One region of the Hydrogenophaga sp. LT287 genome, then DNA from elsewhere that is predicted to be linked to it. Evidence: predicted binding sites of a transcription regulator. Region 1 holds the regulator's gene; each other region holds the start of a gene.
The links. Region 1 encodes sigma-54, which starts transcription at its own class of promoters, with help from an activator protein. Its sites were predicted from a motif close to TGGCANGNAANCTGCTTT; they were not measured.

Region 1 (5,386 bases):
CGAAATTGAGCGAGGTCAGCGGACTGTGCTGCGCGGTGATCTCGACCTTGATGGTCTGCGCCGGGCTGAACCAGATTTCCCAGGCAATCTCGCCGGCCGCGTTGTACAGGTCTTGCTCGCTACGGTAACCGCCGTGCCAGAGCTGCACCAATACCCGTTGAGAGAGTCGGCTGTGCAGGTTCAGCCGCATGGCGTCGCGCCACGAGGCCTGCACGCCCACACCGCCACGCGCCTTGAAGGCCAGCGGCTCGCCGGTGATGCGCTGCACCTCTGCGGCCAGGTAATCCTCTACGCCAGCGGCGCAAGGGAGAAAAAGTTTGAGTTGGTTCATAACAAGTTACTTCGGCAATGGCTACAGAGCATCTGGTGCGTTGACCCCTTCCAGCATGCCCCACGGAACCGCCCTTCGACAAGCTCAGGACGGGCCGCTGGGGTGGCGGTGACGCGAAGCGGCGCGGGGGGTTACAAGCTCTTTCGCAGGTTCGCGGGCGCAATGCGCAGCGCCTCGCGGTACTTGGCCACGGTGCGCCGCGCGCATTCGATGCCCTGCTCTTTGAGCAGGTCGGAGAGCTGGTTGTCAGACAGCGGTTTGGCCGGTTCTTCGGCCGCAATGAACTGCTTGAGCAGCGCACGCACCGCAGTGCTCGACGCGTTGCCACCGGTTTCGGTGCCCAGCGACGAGCCAAAGAAATACTTGAGTTCGTAAGTGCCAAACGGCGTGGCCATGTATTTGGCGGTGGTCACGCGGCTGATGGTGGATTCGTGCAGGCCCAGCTCGTCGGCAATTTCGCGCAGCACCAGCGGGCGCATGGCGAGTTCGCCGTGCATAAAGAAGTTGCGCTGGCGCTCCACAATGGCGCTGCTCACACGCAAGATGGTGTCAAAGCGCTGCTGGATGTTTTTGATGAACCAGCGCGCTTCTTGCAGGCGCTGCTGCATGGCGGCGTGGCCGGCTTCGCCGCTGGCGCCACCGTCGCGCCCACCGCGGTTGCCGCGCATGGCGTTGGCGTACACGTCGTGCACGCGCAGGCGCGGCATCACCTCGGCGTTGAGCTGCACTTTGAAGCCCCGCCCAGCGCGGGTCACGAGCACATCGGGCACCACCACGTTGCGCTCCACGTCGACAAAACGGCGGCCGGGCTTGGGCTCCAGCCGCGCGATAAGGCCCAGCGCGGCGCGGGCGGTTTCGTCGTCAATGCCACACAACGCACACAAGCGCTTCACGTCGCGCTTGGCCATGAGCTCCAGCGGCTGCTTGCAAATGGCCAGGGCAGCGCGGGCCTCAGGGCTGTTGCGCATTTCCTCGATCTGCAGGCGCAGGCATTCGCCCAGGTCGCGGGCGCCCACGCCAGCCGGCTCCATGTGCTGCAGCAAATGCAGGGCCATGGTGAGGCGCTGTTCGAGGGCTTCGCGGGCCTCCAGCTGTTCCGGGTCTTCCCCGGTTTCCGGGTCGGCCGTCAGCACACCGGGGTTGGACAGGCTGAGCCAGGCGGTGGCCAGGTCGGCCAGCGTGTCTTCCAGGTAACCGTCGTCGTTGAGCGACTCGATCAGGAAATAGAGCGCGGCGCGGTCTTCGTCGCTCAGGCGCAGGCAGCGCGCCTGGTCGTGCAGGTGGTCTTGCAGGCTGACGGGCACGCGCGCCAGGTCGGCCGCAGTGGCGGTTTCGTCGTCGTCGCCCGAGCCGCTGTTGCGGGGCGGTGCGTCACCACCCCACTCGCTGTCGTCGGGCGCCATTTCCACGGTGCCGTCGCCTTCCCAGCTTTCTTCCACCGGGGTGGCACCGTCCAGGCGGCCTTCCAGCTCATCGCTTTGCGCGCTGTCGGTGGTGCTGTCGCTGGAGGACACGCGCTCAGACACCAGGCCGTCGTATTCGGGCGCGGACGCCACCGCCTCGGCCCCAGCCTGTGTGGCGTCGGTGATCTGCTCACCCGCGCTCACCGGTGCGTCGGTCTGCTCCAGGCCAAACGCTTCGCGGTCGGCGATCTCGTCGGTGCGCTCCAGAAACGGGTTTTCGTCCAGCATCTGCTCGACTTCCTGCGCCATTTCCAAGGTGGACAGTTGCAGCAAACGGATGGACTGCTGCAACTGCGGCGTGAGCGCCAGGTGCTGCGAGACGCGGAGGGACAGGCCTTGTTTCACAGGCCGCCCCCCCGCCGCGCTGCGCGCGTCCCCCCCAGGGGGGCGCACCCTGGGACCGGCAAAGCCGGATCCGCGGGTGCCCTGAATAGCGGCGCCTCACTCGCCCACCGTGGCGTGGGCGAAGTGGCCGGGTCAGCCGCCGGGCCGCCCCAAGGCAGGCCCAGCCCCCTTGGGGGGCAGCGACCCGCGCAGCGGAGGAGCGTGGGGGCTTGTTTCATCACATCCGGAAATGTTCGCCGAGGTACACCCGGCGCACATCGGCGTTTTCAACGATCTCGGCGGGCGTGCCGCTGGTGAGCACGTGCCCCTCGTTGATGATGTAGGCACGGTCGCAAATGCCCAGGGTTTCGCGCACGTTGTGGTCGGTGATCAGCACCCCGATGCCGCGCGATTTCAGGAACCCGATGATGCGCTGGATCTCGATCACGGCGATCGGGTCGATGCCGGCAAAGGGCTCGTCGAGCAAGATGAAACGCGGGTTGGTCGCCAGGGCGCGGGCAATCTCTACACGGCGCCGCTCGCCGCCCGAGAGCGCGGGCGCGGGCGAATCGCGCAGGTGGTCCACGTGCAGGTCTTTGAGCAAGGCATCCAGCCGCTCTTCAATGGCGGCGGGCTTGAGCGGTTTTCCCGCGTCGTCCAGCTGCAGTTCCAGCACGGCGCGCACGTTGTCGGCCACCGAGAGCTTGCGAAAGATGGACGCTTCTTGCGGCAGGTAGCCCAGGCCCAGGCGGGCGCGCCGGTGAATGGGCTGGCGCTCGATGGACTGGCCATCCAGCAGAATCTGGCCCGCGTCGGAGCGCAGCAGGCCCACGATCATGTAAAACGAGGTGGTTTTGCCGGCTCCGTTGGGGCCGAGCAAACCCACCACCTCCCCCTTGTCGACGGCCAGCGACACGTCCTTGACCACGAGGCGGCTGCCGTAAGCCTTCTTCAGCCCGCGCACTTCCAGGCGGCTGGTGGAGAGGAGGGAGTCGGGTTGGGCCGCCATTGCCGTGGCGGGCGCCGTCACCGCGTGCCCTCGCCAACCTGCCCGCTGGGACGCAGCGGCACGGGCGAGGCTGCGGGGGCCGTCGGCGCGTCTTCCTTGGGCACGGGCGTGAGCATGGCCCTCACGCGCCCCGACGGATTGCCTGGCGTGCGGTTGGCGACCCCACCGTCCACCGAAAACATGTCGTTGCTGCTGTTGTAGGTGATCACGCTGCCGGATGTTTCGTCGTTGACCTGCGCACCTTTGTAACGCCGCAGCACGGCGCTGCCGACAAAGCGCACCGTCTCGGACTTGCTGTCGTATTCAATGCGCAGGGCCTCGCCCTCGATGAACTCGTTGGCCACGTCGCGTTTCTGGCGGAAAAAAGCCGGGCTGCCGGTCACGGTTCCAAACTGGTTGCCCTGGGCATCCTGACGCACCTCCACACGCCCCCCCCGGATGATGATGGTGCCTTTGGTGATCACCACATTGCCGGTGAACACGCTGGTCTGGTTGGCGTCGTCGTAACGCAGCGCGTCGGCCTCGGCGTTCATGGGCTTGTTGCGGTCGGCCCGTTCGGCATGGGCGGCACCCACACACAACAGACCGATCACCAGCGCAGCGGCCAGCGGTCGAGAGGAGCGAAACAGGTGGAAGGTGGGCATGGCAATGTAGGGCACGAAACTTGCATTCATTGTAGCGGCGCGAGCCGGCGTTTGCGGCTGGCGGACGAGAGACTTTGCCGGCCCGAGCCTGCACGGCATCGCACGGCGGGGCAGACCCGTCGCCCACCCGAAAACGCACAAAGCCCGCGGGCAGCGGGCTTTGTGTGCGGCAAGTGTCCGGCCAGGCTCAGGCTTTTCGCAAGTCGGCGATCAGCGCGTTGGCCACCACCAGCGTTCGCGGACCTTGGCCCGTGACGTAATAGCGGCCCCCCACACCCAGTGATGGGGTGCCTTCCACCTGGTAGGCGTCCTGCAACTGGGTGGCGCGCTTCGCCTTGCCCGCCACTGCAAACGAATTGAAGAAACCGGTGAATTTCTCGCGATCCACCCCTTGCGCGGTCACCCAGGCGGTGATGGCTTCCGCCGTGTTCAGGCGCTGCTTGTCCACATGGATGGCGCGGAACACTTTTTCATGCAGCGCATCAACCTGGCCCATGGCCTCCAGCGCGTAGTACAGGCGCTGCAGGGGCACAAAGGCGTCGTTGAAAGCCACCGGCGTGCGGCGCACCACCACATGGGCGGGGGTCTTCTTCATCCAGTCGTTGAGCAAGGGCTCAAAGTTGTAGCAATGGATGCAGGTGTAGGCAAAAAACTCGACCACCTCAATCTTGTCTGCCGGGCTGTCGACCGGGGCCGGGCGCCCCAGGCGGACAAAATCAGCGCCTTCTTTCAGACTCGTGAGCTGGGCGTGCGCGGGGACAAGGGTCAGGGCTGCCGTGGCACCCAGGGCGGTGGTGGCGCCGGCCGCCAGCAGGGAACGGGAAAATTCGCGACGTTGCATGGATTCAAACTCCTGGTTGGGTCATTTGGGGGCTGCGGACTGGGGAAAAGTTCCCGCGCCCGCACCGCACTTGGGCGGATTTCAACGCTGAACGCGCACCAGAGCGGCTTCCACGCCGTTGACTTCGAGTTGCTCGCGCGTCACGTCAGCCAGGGATTTCTGGTTGAACGGACCGACCCGAACACGGAACACGGTGCGCCCAGACTGCTCGCGTTCGGTCACCTGGGCATCAATGCCGAGCATGGCCAGCTTGGCGCGCTGGGCCTCGGCGTCGTCGGACGTGCGGAAGGCGCCCGCCTGCACAAAATAGGCAAAGGGATCGGCACCGGGTGCGGCGGCTGCAGCCGTCGTGGCCGGTGCAGGCGTGGGCTGCCCCAGGCGGGACTGCACCAGATCACCCAGCGGATCGCCGGCGGGTGCCGGCTTCGCCGGAACCGGAGCTTGAGCGGCCGGCTGAGCCACCGGCGCAGGCAGCGCCTGCCCATCGGCCGGCGGCACCACGATGGCGCCACCCTCCGGGCTGGCGGGCACCGGCGGCACCGCCGACGCATCCTTGCTGCCCAGCGCGGCGTTCGGGTTCCAGCCCCTGTTGCGCTCGGCTTCTTCCACGTCCTGCGCGGGCTTGCGCGACACGCCACGGTCCACAAAGGGGACGGGCACGCGGGTCACATAAATGGCCACCGACAGGGCCGCGCCCAGGCCCACCAGCAGGCCCACCACAAAGCCCACCAGGGTGCCGCCGCGCTGCTGCCGGGCCGGCAAAGAGAGTTGTTT
Region 2 (5,386 bases), on a different contig from region 1:
GCCTGGGCAATGGCGCGTATTGCCACATCTTCCACCACCACATGCGGCGCAATGGCCACACAAGCGCTCACCGGGTGGCGGCTGGCGTGCAACAGCGCAATGCTGGCGCCGTCTGAGTGCCCCACCAACACCGGGCGCTGCACACCCAGCTGCTTCAGCAGCTCGGGCAGCACCACCCAGGCTTCCTGGTGCATGTAGTCGGGTTCGTGGCGCCCGACATGCCAAGCGCCTTGCCAGCGCGAGGGGCCGCGCACGTCAGCCACCGGGTCGGACTGGCCGTAGCCGCGGCGCGAATACACCCAGCCCGCGCGGCCGGTGGCCTGGCACAGCTCGGTGGGCCAATGCCGACCGCGCTGGTGCCACATGGCCACGCTGCCCAGACCTTCGTGCAAGAACACCAACGGCGCGCGGTCGTTCGGGCCGTCGATGTGGGTGATTTCTAGTCGAACGCCCTCGATGGTGATGCTGTTCATATGTGTGTTTGGTGCTGGCGACCAAGGCCGTACCGCGGGGCATCCGGCTGCCGGGTAGTGGCCTTCGTGGCCGGTTGAAAGCCTGTATTCTTGCAGCCATGAGCCTGTTGTTTGATTCCTTTTGGCGTGCCGTGGCCTACTGCATGCACCCCCGCGTGATCGCGCTGTCGTTTCTGCCGCTGATCCTGATGGTGGCCTTGTCGTTTGGGCTGGGTTATTTTTTCTGGGAAGGCGCGGTGGCCTCGGTGGCTGCCTGGCTGGAGGCTTATGAGCTGGTGCAGGCGTTTCTGAGCTGGCTGGAGCGGCTGGGCATGGGTTCGCTGCGCACGGTGTTTGCGCCGTTGTTGGTGCTGGTGCTGGCTACGCCGGTGATTGTGTTGCTGTGCCTGCTGCTGGTGGCCATGTTCATGACGCCCGCCATGGTGGAGCTGGTGGGACAGCGGCGCTACCCCGCGCTGGAGCGCAAGCGCGGCGGCTCGCTGCTGGTCAGTGTGCTGTGGTCGCTGGGCTCCACGCTGCTGGCGGTGGTGGTGCTGGTGGTGTCCATGCCCCTGTGGCTGGTGCCGCCCCTGGTGCTGATCCTGCCGCCCCTCATATGGGGCTGGCTCACCTACCGGGTGTTTGCGTTTGACGCGTTGGCCGTGCACGCCAGCAGCGAAGAGCGCAAGCAGATCCTGCGCGAAAACCGCAGCACTCTGCTGCTCATGGGCGTGCTCAGTGGTTATCTGGGTGCAGCGCCCAGCCTGTTGTGGGCTTCGGGCGCCATGTTCATCGCGCTGGCACCGCTGCTGGTGCCGGTGGCGATCTGGATCTACACCCTGGTGTTTGCTTTTGCCTCGCTCTGGTTTGCGCATTTTTCGCTGACCGCCTTGCAGCGCCTGCGAGCCGCGTCAGGCGTGGAGGTGCTGGACGCAGAGCCCCGCGAAGATCCGCCGCCGCAAGCCGCGCCATTTCAAGACGCCCAGCCGCTGACCGACAGCACCCCCCATTTGCCACCGCCCGACCGATCAGGTGCCCCTTGACCATTGCCCACAACCCCTTCACCCAACCCGCCTTTGGTCTGATCATCATTGGCGACGAAATCCTGTCCGGTAAGCGTGCCGACAAGCACCTGCCCAAAGTCATTGAACTGCTGGCCGCGCGCGGCCTTTCGCTGGCCTGGGCGCGTTGCGTGGGCGACGACCGCCAGCGCATCACCTCGGCCTTGGAAGACGCTTTTGCCAGCGCCGACGTGGTATTTTCCTGCGGCGGCATTGGTGCCACCCCAGACGATCACACCCGCCAGTGCGCGGCAGCAGCGCTCGGGGTTGAACTGGCTTTGCACCCGCAGGCCAAGGACCTGATCGAGCAGCGCATGCGCGACATCGCCACCGAACAGGGGCAAACCTTTGATCCGACCCGCCCCGACAACGTGCACCGCTACAACATGGGCGTGTTTCCCTTGGGTGCCCGCATCATCGAAAACCCATACAACAAGATTCCTGGGTTCAGTTGCGACGGCCCGGGTGGGGGCACGGTGCACTTTGTGCCCGGCTTCCCCGTCATGGCCTGGCCCATGATCGAAGCCGTGCTTGACGGCCAATACGCCCACTGCCAGCGCCAGGGTGCCTGGCTCGAACGCTCCGTGGTGGTGATGGGTGCCATGGAAGCGGCGCTGACCCCGCTGATGGAGCGCATTGAGGCGGTGCACGCGGTGAAGGTGTTCAGCTTGCCCAGCGTGGACCACCCCACCTACGGGCGCCATATCGAGCTGGGCGTCAAGGGCGCTCCCGAAGCGGTGGGTATGGCTTTTGTCGATTTGCTGGCGGGGCTGCATGACCGTGGTGCGCAGCTGGGCCCCGAATTGGTGCGATCGTAAAATGCGCGTTTATGGTGCATCTTTGACGATCTGCACCATTTAAGTGCATTGCGGGTTGATTCGGCGCACTGCGTGCCCCTTTTGAGCTGCAAAGCCGTACCTTCGCGGGCTTTTTGCGTCGACTGCACCACGGGCTGCGCGATAATTTCAACCTCGAAGATGGTCGGCTTGGCGGCTTCGGCGCCATGCTCAAGGCCTTGGCACATAAACTGCTTATCCACACCGTCCCCTTAATTTCCACTTACCCAGTTACAGGAGTATTTGATGGCCAAGACCGTCGCAGACGTGATGCAAATGGTGAAAGACAACGACGTCAAGTTTGTTGACTTCCGTTTCACCGACACCCGTGGCAAACAGCAGCACACCACGGTGCCTGTTTCGCATTTTGACGAAGAGAAGTTCAACTCCGGTCACGCTTTTGACGGCTCCTCGATCGCTGGCTGGAAGGGTATTGAAGCCTCGGACATGCAGCTGGTGCCGGACCCCAGCACCGCCAACATCGATCCGTTCTTCGAAGAAACCACGCTGATCCTGACCTGCGACGTGATTGAGCCTGCCGATGGCAAGGCCTACGAGCGCGATCCGCGCTCTATCGCCAAGCGCGCCGAGGCTTACCTCAAGTCTTCCGGCCTGGGCGACACGGCATTCTTTGGACCAGAGCCAGAATTCTTCATTTTTGACGGCGTCCGCTGGAGCACCGAACCTGGCCACACCTTCTACGAAATTGAAGAGTACGAAGCCCCTTGGAACACCGGCTCCAAGCTCGAAGGCGGCAACCGCGGCCACCGCCCCACCGTCAAGGGCGGCTATTTCCCCGTGCCCCCCGTCGACAGCACGCAAGACATGCGCGCCGAGATGTCCCTGATCCTCGAGTCGTTGGGCATTCCAGTTGAAGTGTTCCACCACGAAGTGGCGGGCGCTGGCCAAAACGAAATTGGTACCCGTTTCAGCACGCTGGTTGAGCGCGCCGACTGGACCATTCTGCAAAAGTACGTCATTCACAACGTGGCCAATGCCTACGGCAAGACCGCTACTTTCATGCCCAAGCCTTACGCTGGCGACAACGGTAGCGGCATGCATGTGCACCAGTCGGTGTGGAAAGACGGCAAAAACCTGTTTGCTGGCGACGGCTATGCCGGTTTGTCTGACTTTGCCCTGTACTACATCGGCGGCATCATCAAGCACGCCCGTGCCCTGAATGCCATCACCAACCCAGGTACCAACAGCTACCGCCGCCTGGTGCCGCATTTCGAAGCCCCGGTGAAGCTGGCTTACTCGGCCAAAAACCGCTCGGCCTCGATCCGCATTCCTTATGTGGCCAACCCCAAGGGCCGTCGCGTGGAAGCGCGCTTCCCCGATCCACTGATGAACCCCTACCTGGGTTTTGCAGCGCTGCTGATGGCTGGTCTGGATGGCGTGGAAAACAAGATCCACCCCGGCGAAGCGGCCACCAAAGACCTGTACCACCTGCCGCCCGAGGAAGACAAGTTGGTGCCAACCGTGTGCCACAGCCTCGACCAGGCCCTGGAATGCCTGAACCAGGACCGCGCGTTCCTGACCAAAGGCGGCGTGTTCACCGACGCCATGCTGGACGCCTACATCGAGCTCAAGACCACGGAGGTCAACCGCACCCGTGTTGAAGTGGCGCCTGTCGAATACGACATGTACTTCAGCCTGTGAGCGTGGGCCCGGCCTGCGCCGGGACCGCACCACCGCCTTGCAGCGCGCTTGTCGCGCTGTGGGTCAAATACAAAAGGGACGGCACTTGCCGTCCCTTTTTTCATGCCGTGGGCCAAATTGCCCTGGGCTTCGCCTGCTAGGGCACTTTTTAGGGTGTTTTCGGTCATACTGAAATGAGATGCGTGCCTGAGTGCGCGCCTGATTTCCAAGCAACGTGCATCTGGAGCTTTCTTGTTGTTCACCATGAAACCGACCCCCGCCATCCGATGGCTGGCTGCCAGCGCAGCCGCGTTGTGCCTTGTGCAGGCTCAGGCCCAAGAGCGCATTTACCGTTGTGGCAACGAATACACCAACAACGCCGAGGTGGCCAAGAGCCGGGGCTGCACCCTGATGGAGGGCGGCAACATCACCATCGTGCAGGGCACCACCCCCCAGCGCAGCACGGAAACCCGCCCACCCAGCGCCAGCAGCACCCCGCGCAGCACACCGTCCACCTCGCCGGGTCGTACCAGCACCGAGCGTGTGGACTCAGCGGCCCAGCGCGCCCGCGACAGCGATGCCCGGGCCATTCTGGAAGCCGAGTTGCGCAAGGCCGAGGAGCGGCTCGCCCAAGCGCAGAAGGATTACGCCAACGGTGAGCCTGAAAAGCAGGGTATCGAGGGGCGCAACCACCAGCGCTACCTGGACCGCGTGGCCGAACTCAAAGCCGCTGTGGCCCGCGCACAGAGCGATGTGGAGGGTATTCGCCGCGAATTGGGCCGACTCAGCGGCGGCGCAAACCCCCGCGGTTCTGCCGCAAAATAGGTGTCTTGAAAAAGACCACCCCCCCCACCCCCACCCCAGTCGCCCCTTCTTTGGCGCCCGCACCCGCGGCCAGCCCAACAGAAACTCCCTCTGTCCCTGCGGCGCAGCGTTTCCAGTCGCTTGACCTCCTGGCCACCCTGGTGGCGGTGGTGGCGTCCGACGGCTCCGTGCTGTACGCCAACGCCGCGCTGGAAGACGCGCTGGGTATGTCGCGGCGCAGCATCACGGGTGCGCGCCTTCAAGACTGTTTTACCGACCCCCTGCTGCTGCACAACGCCCTCTCCGGCGCGCGGGGCAACGAGTTTGCCGCGCTGCGTTACGACGCCTGGCTCAAGCGCCTGGCCCACGATCCGTTGCCGGTGCACGTGGTGGTGGCGCAGACCGAAACCGCTGGCGAGGTCATTGTGGAGCTGCTGCCGCTGGAGCAGCAGACCCGGCAAGAGCGGGAAGAGCGGCTGATCGACCAGGCCCAGGCCAACAAAGAGCTGATCCGCAACCTGGCGCACGAGATCAAGAACCCGCTGGGTGGCATTCGTGGGGCTGCGCAGTTGCTGCAGATGGAGCTGGAGTC
Region 3 (5,386 bases), on a different contig from region 1:
CTTCAGTTCGTAAATGGCGGCGTGGTCAAACGCACCAGTAACGGCCACGCGTGGGCCGGCGGGTGGGATGACGATCACGTCGCCAGACTGCAGGGGCACGTCGCGGGTTTTGTCGCCTTTGGCAATGAAGTCGTAGAGGTCGAGCGTGGTCACGGTGCGGCCGCCGCGCTTGAGCTGGATGTTGCGCATGGAGCCGTGAGAAGAAGGGCCACCGCTGGCAAACAAGGCGTTGACGAGCGTGCTGAGGCTGGACACTTTGTGGGCGCCGGGCTGCTGGGCCTGGCCCACCACATACACCTGAATGCTGCGCAGGCGGCCCAGGCCGGCGTTGAGTTCGAAGTTGGTGAACACTTTGCCGAGCTGGCTGCGCAGCACGGCTTCGAGGTTGCGCACGGGCACGCCGGCCAGCGGCACCACGCCCACTTTGGGCAGCGTGACCTGGCCATTGCGGTCCAGCGTGTAGCTGCCGTTCAGGTCAATGGCGCCCCACACTTGCATGCGCACTTCGTCGCCAGGGCCCAACACGTAGTCGCCGGGCGGGGGCAAGGAGGCGTCGGCCGAATAGGGGGCCGAGTCAAACAGGTCGTGCCCATAAAAGGGCAGCTGCCGCCCGGTGGCTTCCAGCACAAACTGCTGAAACTGGCTGGGCGCGCGCGCCTTGCGCAGGCTGGAGGCGGGCTCTACCGGGGCCGGGGTGTTGCCGGCTTCGGCGTCTGCGGTGCCGCTGGCGTTGCTTGCGCTGTCTGCCTGCGCTTGCGTTTGCGCGGCGCAGGCCGCTGGGGCTTGCTGGGCACCGGTGGCGGGTGCCACCACCAGCTGCCCGGGCAACGCGGCGGGCGCTGCAACAGCAGCCGCAGCCGAGACGCACACACTCTCCTGGGCGTGGCCAGCCATGGACAGGCTGACCAACAGCAAAGACAGGAGTCGTTTCAATGGAATCTGGTGCATGAGCGGGGCAAAGAAGGGTGAAAACGTTAGGTGCCCAATGGGCGGCGCCCTGTGGGTGGTTCAGAGCATGCGGGCTGGGTGGTGGCCGCGTCAGGTGACGGTGCGTTGGCTCATGCCACCAAAGCGGCGGTCGCGTTCGCTGTACCAGGCAAGGGCTTCATCCAGCATCTTTTCATCAAAGTCTGGCCACAGGGCGGGTGAGAAAAAGAGCTCGGTGTAGGCGGTTTGCCACAGCATGAAATTGCTGATGCGCGACTCGCCGCCGGTGCGGATGAGCAGTTCGGGGTCGGGTGCATAGGCCATGCTCAGGTAGCTGCGCAGGCTGTCTTCGTCCAGGCCGTCCAGCGACTGCCCAGGGTGGTTTTCTAGCCACGCCCGGGCGGCCTGCAGCATGTCCCAGCGGCCACCGTAGTTGGCGGCAATGGTCAGGGTGATGCGCTTGTTGCCGGCGGTTTTTTCTTGTGACTCGCGCATGAGCCGTTGCAGCCGGGCGTCAAAGCGGCGGGTGTCGCCCACCACTTTCAGGCGCACGCCGGTGGCGTTCATGTCGTCTACCTCTTTTTCAAGGTAGTGCACCAGCAGCCCCATGAGGCTTGAAACCTCTTCGGGCGGGCGTTGCCAGTTTTCAGTGCTGAAGGCAAACAGGGTGAGGTAACGCACGCCGTGGTCGGCACAGGCTTGCACAATGCTGCGCACCCTTTGGGCGCCACGGGCGTGCCCCAGCGCTTTGGGCATGGCGCGCTTGTGTGCCCAACGGCGATTGCCGTCCATGATGATGGCGATATGCTGGGGAATGGTTCTCCCCAACGGAAACTGTAAAACAGCCATTTACTGATGCTTTCCCGCTAGGAGCGCGATGAAATATTGCCCTGACAACGCCCTCCCGGGGTCGCAAATTCGAGCGCCGCTGGTGCGAGACAATGTGTTGTCTTCTGTGGCGCGGGGCGTCCTTATGTGCTGTGACGTACCAAAAACTGCCGGTATTGTACTGGCTAGCAGGTATTGACCGGGAAGAAAACCGGTGACTGCGCAGCAATGTTAAATTTCTTACACAAACAGGGGATAAAAACCGAAATGAATATAAAGAAAGCAGTGTTTCCAGTAGGGGGCATGGGCACCCGCTTTTTGCCAGCCACCAAGGCCATACCCAAAGAGATGCTGCCGGTGGTGGACAAACCGCTCATTCAGTACGCGGTGGAAGAGGCTTACGCAGCCGGCATTCGCGAGATGATTTTTGTAACCGGACGTCACAAGCGGGCCATTGAAGACCACTTTGACACGGCCTACGAGCTGGAAGCCGAGCTGGAAGCGGGCAACAAGCGCGCGCTGCTGGAGCTGGTGCATTCCATCAAGCCGGACGACATGGACTGTGTGTATGTGCGCCAGCCGCGCGCGCTGGGCCTGGGCCATGCGGTGCTGTGTGCCGAGCGGTTGGTGGGCAACGAGCCGTTTGCGGTGTTGCTGGCCGATGATCTGATGATGGGCCACAACCAGGCCGCGGGCGGTGCCACGGTGTTGCAGCAAATGGTGCAGGCCTATGAGCGCAGCCCGGGCACGGTGCTGGCGGTGCAAGACGTGCCGCGCGCCGACACGCGACGCTATGGCGTGGTGGACGTGCGCGGTGTGGGCACGCAGCTGGCCGAGGTGTTTGGCATGGTGGAAAAGCCGGCGCCTGAGGTGGCGCCGTCCACCCTGGCGGTGGCGGGGCGCTACATCTTGACACCGGCGGTGTTTGAAAGCATTCGCCGCCAGCCGCGCGGCGCCGGTGGCGAGATTCAGCTGACCGACGGCATTGCCGCGCTGATTGGCACAGAGAAAGTGCAAGCTTTCCGCTATGAAGGCATGCGATACGACTGCGGCAGCAAAGAGGGTTTCCTGGAAGCCACGATTGACCTGGCCCTGGCCAACCCGGAACTGCGCAACGCGGTGATGGCGCACATCAAGCGCGTGGCGGGCTGAGCAACAGCCTGCATCGGCTTAGGTCTTAACCCCCTCTCCCGCCTGCGGGAGAGGGCAGGGGTGAGGGTCTTCAACCAGCTTGCTGCCCCGGTTTCTTGCAGCTCAGCAGGCTCGGCAAGTTTTCAACCACAGCCCCAAACCTCAAGCGTTGGCGCTGAGCCAGGCGTGCAGCTCTTTCACCGAGTGCGCCACGTGCAGCGGCTTCAGCGCATGAAAAGCATCGTGCTCATGGGCACCGTAGCTCACTCCCACGCTGGCACAGCCGGCATTAAGGGCCATTTGCAGGTCGTGGGTGGTGTCGCCAATCATCAAGGTGCGCTCGGGTTCCACACCAAATTCGGCCATCAGCTCTTCCAGCATGAGCGGGCTGGGCTTGCCGGCGGTTTCGTCGGCGGTGCGCGACGCGTCAAACATGCCCTGCAGCTCGACCGTGCGCAGCACCTCGTTGAGCCCCGTGCGGCTTTTGCCGGTGGCCACGGTGAGCCAGTGCTGCCGGCCCTTGAGCTCGGCCAGCAAGGGCAGCACGCCGTCAAACAGGCTGATGTCGTGCTGGCGGGCGGTGTAGTGGTGGCGGTAGCGCGCGCCCAGCTCGGGGTATTTGTCTTGCGGCACATCGGGCGCCGCATGGGCCAGCGCCTGCATGAGCCCCATGCCAATGACGTAGCTGGCCGATTGGTCAGAAGGCACGGTGCCGCCCACATCGGCCACAGCCGCCTGGATGGCGCGGGTGATGATGGCCGTGGAGTCAAACAGGGTGCCGTCCCAGTCGAAGGCGATGAGGTCGAATTGGCGGGGGCGCATGGGGAAAGCGGTAGTCAAAAATGGATTATCGGCGCCAAGTTCAAAGCCCTTTGCCGCGATGGGAGCCAGACGGGGAGCAAGCCCCGAGCCGCTTGGGTGGTCTAGCGTATCAAAAGTGTCGAAAAACTTGACACGAGGTAGGCTTTTGGGAGGTGGTGGAGACCGTAAGTGATTGAAAATAAACAAGATTCATGGGTTGGCACGGAGTCTGCTTAATAGGTTGCGCCGCGATCAATTCCAGACCCATGTGTCAAATTTCTTTTAAGGATTAGTCATGAAATATGTAAAAACACTGATGGTGGCTGCGGCCTTGGCTATGTCTGGTGCGGCCAGTGCTGTCGTTGTGGACTTCCGGTATGCCGGGAATGTCATGGCAACCATGACTACTACCGGTAGCACCAACTTCACCCTAGATTTTTTGACAGCGCCAGATTCTGGAGCCTTCATCAATGACTTGTTCCTTGTTGGTCCTGCTGGCACGTTCAGTCACAGCAATGCCAGCACGACCATATCTGCCAGTTACAGCGCGACAGGGCTGGGCGATGGCAACCAATTTAATTGGAAGCTAGATTTTCCACAGCCCAATAATGCCAATCGGTTTACTGTTGGAGAGAGTGCCAGCTGGAGTATTGTCACAACAGACATTAATGCGTGGGATTTCAGCATGCTGCACATCAATGCGTTTCTAAATGGTGAGTCGATCAAGATCGATGGCTGCACGAGCGGCACTGCAAACTGCGGTGGCGGCGAGGTGCCTGAGCCAGCCTCTTTGGCCCTGCTGGGCCTGGGCTTGCTGGGCATGGGCGCAGCCCGCCGCTTTCGCAAGGCCGACAAAGCCTGAATGGCTTGATCCCGTGTGCGGTGCGTGAAGCGCCGCACCCAAAAAAAAGCCACTGCAAGCAGTGGCTTTTTTCATGGGCTGTACGAAGCAGCGCCCGGCTTGACCCAGGGCTAGATCAGCCTGCCAAGTGCTGCGCGTGGTGGCGCAAATGGTCGTCCATAAAGCTGGCGATGAAGTAATAGCCGTGGTCGTAGCCGGCATGGCGGCGCAGGGTGAGCGGCTGGCCGGCTTGGGCGCAGGCGGCTTCAAAGGCTTCGGGGTGCAGTTGCTCGGCCAGAAATTTGTCGGCCAGGCCTTGGTCAACCAAGATGCCGCCGGGGTAGGGCGCGCTGGCTTGCCCGGCCATGAGCCGGCTGGCGTCGTGCGCCGCCCAGGTGGATTCGTCTTGCCCCAGGTACCCGGTAAAGGCTTTGCGGCCCCATGGGCATTGGGCGGGGGCGCAAATGGGTGCAAAGGCTGACACGCTGCGAAACACGCCGGGGTGGCGCAGCGCCAGGGTGAGCGCGCCGTGGCCGCCCATGGAATGGCCAAACAGGCCTTGCTGCTCGGCGTTGAGCTTGAAGTCAGCCACCACACCCGGTAGCAACTCTTTCAGCAGGTAGCTTTCCATGCGCCAGTGGCCCGACCAGGGGGCTTGGGTGGCGTCCAGGTAAAAGCCGGCGCCCACGCCAAAGTCCCAGTGGTGGTCTTCGCTGTCTACGCCCGCGCCGCGGGGGCTGGTGTCGGGCGTGAGCAGGGCCAGGCCCAGCTGGGCGGCGGTGCGCTGGGCGCCGGCCTTGGTGGCAAAGGTTTCTTCGGTGCAGGTAAGCCCAGCCAGAAAGGTGAGCAGCGGCACGC

Region 2: the regulator sigma-54 is predicted to act here: its motif matches at 2,530-2,547, upstream of glnA (type I glutamate--ammonia ligase).
Region 3: the regulator sigma-54 is predicted to act here: its motif matches at 3,906-3,923, upstream of AC0GNR_RS02930 (PEP-CTERM sorting domain-containing protein).

Annotation. Positions count from the first base shown of each region.
Region 1 covers NZ_JBVPZC010000008.1:7,844-13,229, forward strand. Annotated here, with positions in the region: gene AC0GNR_RS08480 (THUMP domain-containing class I SAM-dependent RNA methyltransferase) at 1-331, opposite strand, end outside; gene rpoN (RNA polymerase factor sigma-54) at 463-2,139, opposite strand; gene lptB (LPS export ABC transporter ATP-binding protein) at 2,357-3,127, opposite strand; gene lptA (lipopolysaccharide transport periplasmic protein LptA) at 3,145-3,771, opposite strand; gene AC0GNR_RS08500 (thiol:disulfide interchange protein DsbA/DsbL) at 3,959-4,612, opposite strand; gene AC0GNR_RS08505 (SPOR domain-containing protein) at 4,694-5,386, opposite strand, start outside.
Region 2 covers NZ_JBVPZC010000003.1:150,730-156,115, reverse strand. Annotated here, with positions in the region: gene AC0GNR_RS04280 (alpha/beta fold hydrolase) at 1-473, opposite strand, end outside; gene AC0GNR_RS04275 (EI24 domain-containing protein) at 572-1,495, shown strand; gene AC0GNR_RS04270 (competence/damage-inducible protein A) at 1,492-2,331, shown strand; gene glnA (type I glutamate--ammonia ligase) at 2,596-4,011, shown strand; gene AC0GNR_RS04260 (hypothetical protein) at 4,255-4,815, shown strand; gene glnL (nitrogen regulation protein NR(II)) at 4,866-5,386, shown strand, end outside.
Region 3 covers NZ_JBVPZC010000002.1:224,450-229,835, reverse strand. Annotated here, with positions in the region: gene AC0GNR_RS02950 (polysaccharide biosynthesis/export family protein) at 1-948, opposite strand, end outside; gene uppS (polyprenyl diphosphate synthase) at 1,039-1,776, opposite strand; gene galU (UTP--glucose-1-phosphate uridylyltransferase GalU) at 2,023-2,907, shown strand; gene AC0GNR_RS02935 (HAD family hydrolase) at 3,049-3,708, opposite strand; gene AC0GNR_RS02930 (PEP-CTERM sorting domain-containing protein) at 3,983-4,549, shown strand; gene fghA (S-formylglutathione hydrolase) at 4,665-5,386, opposite strand, start outside.